DNA from 4 places in the Pseudomonas sp. IT-P74 genome. Region 1 is predicted to be linked to each of the others. Evidence: predicted binding sites of a transcription regulator. Region 1 holds the regulator's gene; each other region holds the start of a gene.

Region 1 (2,181 bases):
GACCTTGGACTGGCGAACGTCGACGTTCTGCTGGGCCTGACACCCAAACGTACCCTGGCCGACGTGATCGAAGGCCGCTGCGAACTGCGCGATGTATTGCTGCAGGGACCCGGCGGCATCCGTATCGTTCCGGCCGCATCCGGCACTCAGAGCATGGTGCATCTGAGCCCCGCGCAACACGCCGGCCTGATCCAGGCCTTCAGTGATATCGGCGACAACCTCGACGTACTGGTGATCGACACCGCTGCGGGCATTGGGGACTCGGTAGTCAGTTTCGTTCGCGCCGCCCAGGAAGTGCTGCTGGTGGTGTGCGACGAGCCGACTTCGATTACCGATGCCTATGCCTTGATCAAGTTGCTGAACCGCGACTACGGCATGAACCGCTTCCGCGTCCTGGCCAACATGGCCCAGAGCCCGCAGGAAGGACGCAACCTGTTCGCCAAGTTGACCAAGGTCACGGATCGCTTCCTCGATGTCGCCTTACAATACGTCGGCGCGGTGCCCTACGACGAAAGCGTGCGCAAGGCCGTGCAGAAGCAGCGCGCCGTCTACGAGGCCTTCCCGCGTTCCAAGTGCTCGCTGGCGTTCAAGGCCATCGCGCAGAAGGTCGATACCTGGCCGCTGCCCGCCAACCCGCGCGGGCACCTGGAGTTTTTCGTCGAGCGGCTTGTGCAGCAGACAGCAGGACCTGTTCTATGACAGCCAGCGGCTACAACCTCTACAAAAAGTCGGCACGCGATGCGCAGTACGAGCTGATCGAGCGTTACGCGCCGCTGGTTAAACGCATTGCCTACCACTTGCTGGCGCGATTGCCGGCCAGTGTCCAGGTTGAAGACCTGATCCAGGCCGGGATGATCGGCCTGCTTGAAGTATCGACCAAATATGACGCCAGCAAAGGCGCCAGTTTCGAAACGTACGCGGGCATACGAATCCGCGGCGCCATGCTCGATGAGGTGCGCAAGGGGGACTGGGCGCCACGTTCGGTTCACCGCAATACGCGGATGGTCAGCGATGCCATTCGCTCGATTGAAGCGAAAACCGGCCGTGATGCTAAAGATCACGAAGTTGCGGCCGAACTCCAATTGAGTCTCGATGATTACTACGGGATTTTGAACGACACCCTGGGCAGCCGGCTGTTCAGTTTCGACGACCTTTTGCAGGACGGCGAACACGAGGGGCTGCACGAGGATGGCGCGAGTGCTCATCTCGAGCCGTCACGCGACCTGGAGGATGAACGCTTCCAGGCTGCGCTGGCGGATGCGATTGCCAATTTGCCGGAGCGTGAGCGGCTGGTGTTGGCGCTGTACTACGACGAAGAGTTGAACCTCAAGGAAATCGGTGAGGTCCTGGGGGTCAGCGAATCGCGGGTCAGCCAGTTACACAGCCAGTGCGCGGCCCGTTTGCGGGGGCGTTTGGGGGAGTGGCGAGCGCGCTGAAGGCAGTGTGGGGACACTGCGAACGAGGCTGGTGTGGTGTTGAACTGCGCCGGTCGCGATCTGTTGTGCTCCAGACAGTCATTGAGTGCTTTGCCGGATTGATTGAAATGGCGTGTCCAGGTGCTGGGCGCGTTTAAGACTGCTTGGAGGTCGAATTGGACAAGAACATGAAAATCCTCATCGTTGATGACTTCTCAACGATGCGGCGGATCATCAAGAACCTGCTGCGTGACCTTGGGTTCACCAACACCGTCGAGGCCGACGATGGCACTACCGCCATTCCGGTGCTCAACAGCGGAAGCATCGACTTTCTGGTAACGGACTGGAACATGCCTGGCATGACCGGTATCGATCTGCTGCGCCACGTGCGTGCCGATGAAAAGCTCAAGCACCTGCCGGTGCTGATGGTGACCGCTGAAGCCAAGCGCGAGCAGATCATCGAAGCCGCCCAGGCCGGTGTTAACGGCTATGTGGTCAAACCCTTCACGGCCCAGGCGTTGAAAGAAAAAATCGAGAAGATTTTCGAACGCATCGGTTGATGAATGCGCCACGGGGGAGCTATGGGCAATAACGAAACTTCATTGGGCGACTTTGAATCGACCCTGAAAAAACACGCCGTCGAATTGGTCGAGAGCCTTGAAAAAGGCAAGTTCGGCGACGCGGTGCAATTGATCCATGAGCTCAACCAGACCCGTGACCGTGGCCTGTATCAGGAAGTGGGCAAGCTCACCCGCGAACTGCATAG
Region 2 (2,181 bases), on a different contig from region 1:
CCGGCAGGTAACCACGGAACCTTGCCGCCATTGGATGACGAGGGCCGCCTCCGCCGCCATTGCCTTCCAGTTCGTCGTCGAAATGGTCTTCACTCACGCGTGTTCCTCCAGCAGGCGCCAGCGCAGTTTTTCACCGGCGCGCAGCGGGATAACGGTCAGCTCGCCAAATGGCAGGCTGGTCGGGGCGGTCCACTCTTCGCGGACCAGGGTGATGCGATCGGTGTTGGCCGGCAGGCCATAGAAGCGCGGGCCGTTGAGGCTGGCGAAGGCCTCGAGCTTGTCCAGCGCATTGCGCTGTTCGAAGGCCTCGGCATACATCTCGATGGCCGCATAGGCGGTGTAGCAACCGGCGCAACCGCAGGCCGCTTCCTTGGCGTGCTGGGCGTGGGGGGCCGAGTCGGTGCCGAGGAAGAACTTCTCGCTGCCGCTGGTGGCGGCGTCGAGCAGGGCTTCCTGGTGGGTATTGCGCTTGAGGATCGGCAGGCAATAGAAGTGCGGCCGAATCCCGCCCACCAGCATGTGGTTGCGGTTGTACAGCAGGTGATGCGCGGTGATGGTCGCGCCCACGTTGGCCGAGGCCGAGTTGACGAACTGCACGGCGTCCGCGGTGGTGATGTGTTCGAAGACCACTTTGAGGGTCGGGAAACGCTCGACCACACGACGCATGTGCTCGTCGATGAAGATTTTTTCGCGGTCGAACACGTCGACATCGCCCCGGGTGACTTCACCGTGGACCAACAATGGCATCCCGACTTCGGCCATGGCCTCGAGTGCAGGGAAGATCTTGTCGATGCTGGTGACGCCAGAATCCGAGTTGGTGGTCGCGCCGGCCGGGTACAGCTTGGCGGCGTGAATGAATCCGCTGGCCTTGGCCTCGCGAATTTCTTCAGGCTGGGTGCGGTCGGTCAGGTACAGGACCATCAGTGGCTCGAACAGGCTGCCGGCCGGGCGGGCAGCGAGAATCCGCTGGCGATAGCCGTCGGCTTCGGCCGCGTTGCGCACTGGTGGAACCAGGTTGGGCATGATGATGGCGCGGCCAAAGGTGCGCGCGACATCCGCGACGGTATTGGTCAACACGGCACCATCGCGAAGATGAATATGCCAGTCGTCGGGACGCAGCAGGGTCAGGCGGTCGGACATGAGGGGATTCCAGGCGGGTCAAACTCAAGGGAATGCTACCGGAAAAGACTCTTGCAGGCACTCGCTATCAAGTTTTGCAGGAAGCTTCCGATATCCAACAGGTATGCCGTAAACATGTGTGTGTCAGTCTTTTTGTTGTAGAAGCCAGTGGAGCCTCCCGTGCGCCAGCGTTATTTAGCCTTGCTCAGTGTGTTTGCCAGCCTTCCGGCGATGGCGCTCACTTTCCAGACCCGTCTGGAGAACATTGAGTGGACGGTAGAAGGTGACAAGTTCGAATGCCGCCTGACTCAGCCGATCACCGATTTCGGTTCGGGCGAGTTCGTGCGTCGTGCCGGCGAGCAGGCGACGTTTCGTCTGAAGGCCTACAACCCGATGATTGGCGGTGGCTCGGCGACGCTGCTGGCCGCTGCGGCGCCGTGGCAACCGGGGCGTGAAGACATCAACCTGGGCACCGTGAGGATTGGTAGTGGCAACGTATTGTTCAACAGCTCTAAGGTTCAGGCCGGGCGCCTGATCAGTGGCCTGATGGACGGTCGCAGCCCGGTGGTTCGACATTCCTCGGGGGATGGGCGGGTGTCGGAAGTACGCTTGTTGCCGGTCAGGTTCACGAAAGCGTTTGCCGACTATCAGGGGTGTGTCGCGAAACTGTTGCCACAGAATTTCGAACAGGTGAAACAATCCGAAATAGGCTTCCCCGGCGGCGGAATCGAACTCGACAGCGCCGCAAAAGCCAAATTGCAGGTGATGCTGGAGTACATGAAGGCCGATCCGACGGTCAATCATATCGAGCTCGACGGTCACTCCGACAACAGCGGCAACCGCCTGACCAACCGCGACCTGTCGCGGCGCCGAGCCCTGGCAGTGATGGAATTCTTCAAGGCCAACGGCATCCAGGAATCGCAAATCACTATGCGTTTCCATGGCGAGCGTTATCCGGTGGCGCCTAACACCAACAACACCAACCGCGCGAAGAACCGTCGAGTGGCGGTGCGCCTGGAGCGCGGAGCACCAGTGGAACAAGTCGCCCCGCAAGCGACGAAA
Region 3 (2,181 bases), on a different contig from region 1:
ACCGGGGCGCAAAACCGATCCAGGGCCGGCGTTCGACTGGGCACGCTATCGTGCCGCCCTGGCACAAGAGGAAGGACGATGAGTTTTCTGGTGTTGCTGTTGGCGGTATGGATCGAGAAGTTCTCGGCCCTGCGTCATCGGGTTCAGCGTGACAATGGCTGGACACACGAGCTGAACAAGCTTGAGGCCAGCCCGCGACTTTCGGAGCGGCCATGGCTGGTGTTGGCGGTAATGGTCTTGTTGCCGGTGGCGTTGCTGGGTTTGCTGCTGGTCGTCATCGAGCCGGTGGCCTACGGGTTACTGGCGTTGCCGATCCATTTGCTGGTGGTGATCTACAGCCTGGGGCGCGGTGATCTGTTGGGTGATCTCGGACCGTTCCGTGATGCCTGGCGTCGGGAGGACCTGCAAGCGGCGGCCCATGTCGCCAAGCGCGATCTGGATATCTGCGCAGACAGTGGCGAGCAGTTGCTGGAGCAGGTCGAAGGGCATTTGCTGTGGGAGGCCTACCAGAGCTTTTTCGCGGTGATTTTCTGGTACTTCCTGTTGGGACCGGTCGCGGCGCTGAGTTATCGGCTGCTGGCGCTGGCCGAAGAACACGGGAAAAACCCGGCGGTGGTAGAGCGCGCCGGGCAACTGCGTCATGCCTTCGACTGGTTGCCGGTGCGTCTGCTGGCGGCGAGCCTGGCGTTGGTTGGCAATTTTGTCGCGGTCAGTCGGGTCATGCTGCATGAGCTGCTGAACTGGAACATCAGCGCCGCGCAATTGATCGTGAAAGTCGGGCTGGTGGCCGGTGAAATTCCGGCACCGGTGAGCGGCGCCGAAGGTATCAACAATCTGGACCGCATCTGGGCGTTGCTGCTGCGTGCGGCGGTGCTCTGGTATGCCGGGTTTGCGTTGTGGACGGTCCTGCATTAACGCTGCATTCAGAACAAGCTCCTTGATCACAGGGCGGTCACTAGTGCGAAGTGCTTCGCCCTGTCGTTAACCTTAAGTTACAAAACCTCCTGCCGATTTAAGTTATACAGAGATAGCGCCGAATAGTGGCTATCTGCCGTCTGTCTGCGCCCGCCAATAAAAAAAATAAGAAATCGAAGGGAGACATCCAGTGAAGAGCTTGCTCTATCCCGCTGTCGCACTGATGAACCGCCTGAGCTTCGGCATGAAGTTCAGCCTGATCAGCGTACTGTTCCTGGTGCCGATGCTGGTGACCAACTTCTATCTGGTGCGGGACTCCTATCGCGAATTCCAGGGCACGCGCATCGAACTGCAAAGTCTCGACCTGTTGGGCAGCAGCCTGACGCTGCGGCGCGATCTGGAAACCCTGAACAACCTGGTGCAGATCAATGTCAGCCTCGGCCAATCCGGCAAGGCCGGCAATGTCGAATCGAAAATCAGCACCCTCGAGCAGAATATTCTGACTCGCCTGCAAGGGCTGACACCGATGGCCAGCGACCCGGAGCAGGTCGCGGTGTTTGATGGTAAACGCGATGAAATGATCACCGCGTTCAAGGCCCAGCAAACGGAAAACTCCCTGCAAAGCAAAAGTGCCTTGATCGGCAAACTGGTGGGCAGCGCGCAGATATTCAGCCAGCTCATCACCAGCCAGTCGGGCCTGAGTCGCGACAACCAGAGCGACATGCGCCAGTTGAGCGAGCTCGTCACCCTCGTCACGCCACGGGTCACCCAGATCCTGGGCGAAGGTCGGGCGATGGGGTCTTACTCGTTGGGGCAGGGGTTCATCAATTCGGCTTCGAGTACCCGTTTCGATGAATTGCTGGCGCAGATTGAAAAGCTCCAGGCCGAGTATGGCCTGAAGTTGCAGGATGCCCTGGGTTCCAGCAAGGCTGCGCGTGAGACCCTGGCCGCTCAGGCCGATAGCAGCCGGGCATCCTTGAAGAAGGCCAGCGAGCTGTTCGAAGAGCAAGTGGTCATGGCCGATACCCTCGACGCGCCGTGGCAGGGTTTTTACGATCAGGTCACTGCCCTGATGGACCAGACCTACCAACTCAACGAAGCCACCCTGAAGTATCTGGGCCCGCAGTTGCAGCAACGCCTGGACCAGAACCGCACGCACATGGTGTTGCAGGCCGTGGCGCTGTCAGTCGTATTTGTGCTGATCTTTTATCTCTACGGCGCTTTCTACGCCTCGACCCGCACCACGCTCAAGCGCCTGGGGGCGGT
Region 4 (2,181 bases), on a different contig from region 1:
CCGCATCGATACGCTCAATGAGGTGGAGTACTTCAAGTCCGGAGGGATTTTGCATTACGTGTTGCGGCAGTTGATTGCCTCCTAGGCATGCGCTGATACAAACGCCGCCTTCGGGCGGTGTTTTTGTTTGTGACCACCCCCCTATAATCTCGCTCTGCTTGATGTTGGCCCGACACTCGCTACCACTGGGGGCTGGGGGAATCCACAGAATTTCGACACAAGGACTTTCAATGTTTGCTCTGCCAAGGACTTTTCTGGCCCTCCTCTCCATCGGCTACTACTTGGCACTGGACTTCAGCAGTATGAGTTGGCCGGCGGCGATTCCTATTGTTTTGCTGTTGGTTTCCGGTTTTGCCGCTAGCCAGCAAACGCTTCAGCTCGGTCGATACGTAGGCCATGGCCTATTCATCATTCTAGCTCTGACCCTGGCGACGCATTGGTGGCCCGATTTCTACAACGGCCCAATCATCGCCACGCAGCGTTTCACCGACGACGCAGTGCCATTTACCATGTACGCAAACCTTGACAAACCCCTGATCGGATTTTGGCTGTTACTGGTCTGCCCATGGCTTGTCGGTCGGCGCTCGTTTCGATCGATCCTGTTTGCCACCGCACTGGCGCTACCCCTGAGTGCAGTGCTGGCCTTGGGTGGTGCGCTGTTGCTGGGTGTCGTCGCTTGGGCACCGAAATGGCCGGATGCCGCCTGGTTTTGGCTGCTCAACAATCTGCTGCTGGTGACACTGGTCGAGGAGGCGCTGTTTCGCGGCTACATCCAGAGCGGCCTGAGTCGCTGGCTGAAAAATCTGCGTCATGGTGAAAACTTTGCGCTGCTCCTGGCTTCGCTGATCTTTGGCCTGGCGCATGCCGGTGCTGGCTGGCAATGGGTCCTGCTGGCCAGCCTGGCCGGGATCGGCTATGGCCTGGCCTACCGTTTTGGAGGACTGACAGCAGCCATCGCTACTCATTTTGGCCTGAACCTGCTGCACTTCGGTCTGTTCACCTATCCGATGCTCGCCAGCTGACGCAAGGGTCATTTTGCAACGCATTGCCGATTATCGAAAAATAATCTCAACAATCCGTCGACCTTGCCGATACAGCACTTGAAAGCCTTGCGGATTAAAAAAGCCATGCGTAACAACCAGCCTATTACACAACGCGAGCGGACCTTCCCGGCTCAGCAACGGTTGATATCCACCACCGATGCCAAGGGCATGATCACCTACTGTAACGACGCTTTCGTCGAGATCAGCGGGTTTTCCCGAGAGGAACTGATCCGTGCTCCGCACAACCTGGTCCGTCACCCCGACGTCCCGGCCGCGGTGTTCGCACACATGTGGGAAACGCTGAAACAAGGCTTGCCATGGATGGGCATTGTCAAGAATCGCTGCAAGACCGGTGATCATTACTGGGTGAACGCCTATGTGACACCGGTCTTCGAAGGCAAACAGGTGATCGGTTACGAGTCTGTGCGGGTCAAGCCCACCGCCGAACAGATCCGCCGTGCCGAAGCGCTCTACCAACGCATCAACCAAGGCAAGTCGGCCATTCCCTCCTCGGATAAATGGGTGCCGATCCTGCAGGACTGGCTGCCGTTCATTCTGGTCAGCCAATTGAGCTTCATGATCGGTGCATCGCTGAACTCCCACTGGGGGTTTGCCCTGGCTGCCGGTCTTTCGGTGCCGCTGGGCCTGATGGGCCTCCAGTGGCAACAGCGTGGCCTCAAGCGTTTGCTGCGCCTGGCCGAGCAGACCACCTCCGATCCGTTGATCGCACAGATGTACACCGACAGTCGCGGCGCCCAGGCGCGCCTGGAAATGTCCATCCTCAGTCAGGAGGCACGCCTGAAAACCTGCCTGACGCGTCTGCAGGACACGGCCGAACACCTGACCGATCAGGCCAGGCAATCCGATGCCCTGGCGCACAACAGCTCCAGCGGCCTGGAACGTCAACGGGTCGAGACCGAACAGGTGGCCACCGCGGTCAACCAGATGGCCGCGACCACCCAGGAAGTCGCCAGCCACGTGCAACGCACCGCCGATGCCACCCAGGAAGCCAATCGCCTGACCGGTCGTGGTCGTGACATCGCCGGGGAAACCCGCGAAGCCATCCAGCGCCTGTCGGTGGTAGTCGGTGAGACCGGCGTGACGGTGACCCAACTGGCCAAGGACAGCAACGAAATCG

The links. Region 1 encodes FliA, which starts transcription of late flagellar genes. Its sites were predicted from a motif close to CTAAAGTTTNNNNNNNNNNNGCCGNTAA; they were not measured.
Region 2: the regulator FliA is predicted to act here: its motif matches at 1,207-1,234, upstream of ACM6J5_RS23140 (flagellar protein MotY).
Region 3: the regulator FliA is predicted to act here: its motif matches at 987-1,014, upstream of ACM6J5_RS28740 (methyl-accepting chemotaxis protein).
Region 4: the regulator FliA is predicted to act here: its motif matches at 1,068-1,095, upstream of ACM6J5_RS05125 (methyl-accepting chemotaxis protein).

What each region holds. Positions count from the first base shown of each region.
Region 1 is NZ_CATKQD010000055.1:241,446-243,626, forward strand. Features, by position in the region: gene fleN (flagellar synthesis regulator FleN) at 1-699, shown strand, start outside; gene fliA (RNA polymerase sigma factor FliA) at 696-1,436, shown strand; gene ACM6J5_RS21475 (chemotaxis response regulator CheY) at 1,604-1,975, shown strand; gene ACM6J5_RS21480 (protein phosphatase CheZ) at 1,997-2,181, shown strand, end outside.
Region 2 is NZ_CATKQD010000066.1:164,955-167,135, forward strand. Features, by position in the region: gene rnt (ribonuclease T) at 1-97, opposite strand, end outside; gene pyrC (dihydroorotase) at 94-1,140, opposite strand; gene ACM6J5_RS23140 (flagellar protein MotY) at 1,300-2,181, shown strand, end outside.
Region 3 is NZ_CATKQD010000093.1:224,499-226,679, reverse strand. Features, by position in the region: gene ampD (1,6-anhydro-N-acetylmuramyl-L-alanine amidase AmpD) at 1-82, shown strand, start outside; gene ampE (regulatory signaling modulator protein AmpE) at 79-915, shown strand; gene ACM6J5_RS28740 (methyl-accepting chemotaxis protein) at 1,106-2,181, shown strand, end outside.
Region 4 is NZ_CATKQD010000005.1:114,473-116,653, reverse strand. Features, by position in the region: gene acnA (aconitate hydratase AcnA) at 1-85, shown strand, start outside; gene ACM6J5_RS05130 (lysostaphin resistance A-like protein) at 231-1,022, shown strand; gene ACM6J5_RS05125 (methyl-accepting chemotaxis protein) at 1,128-2,181, shown strand, end outside.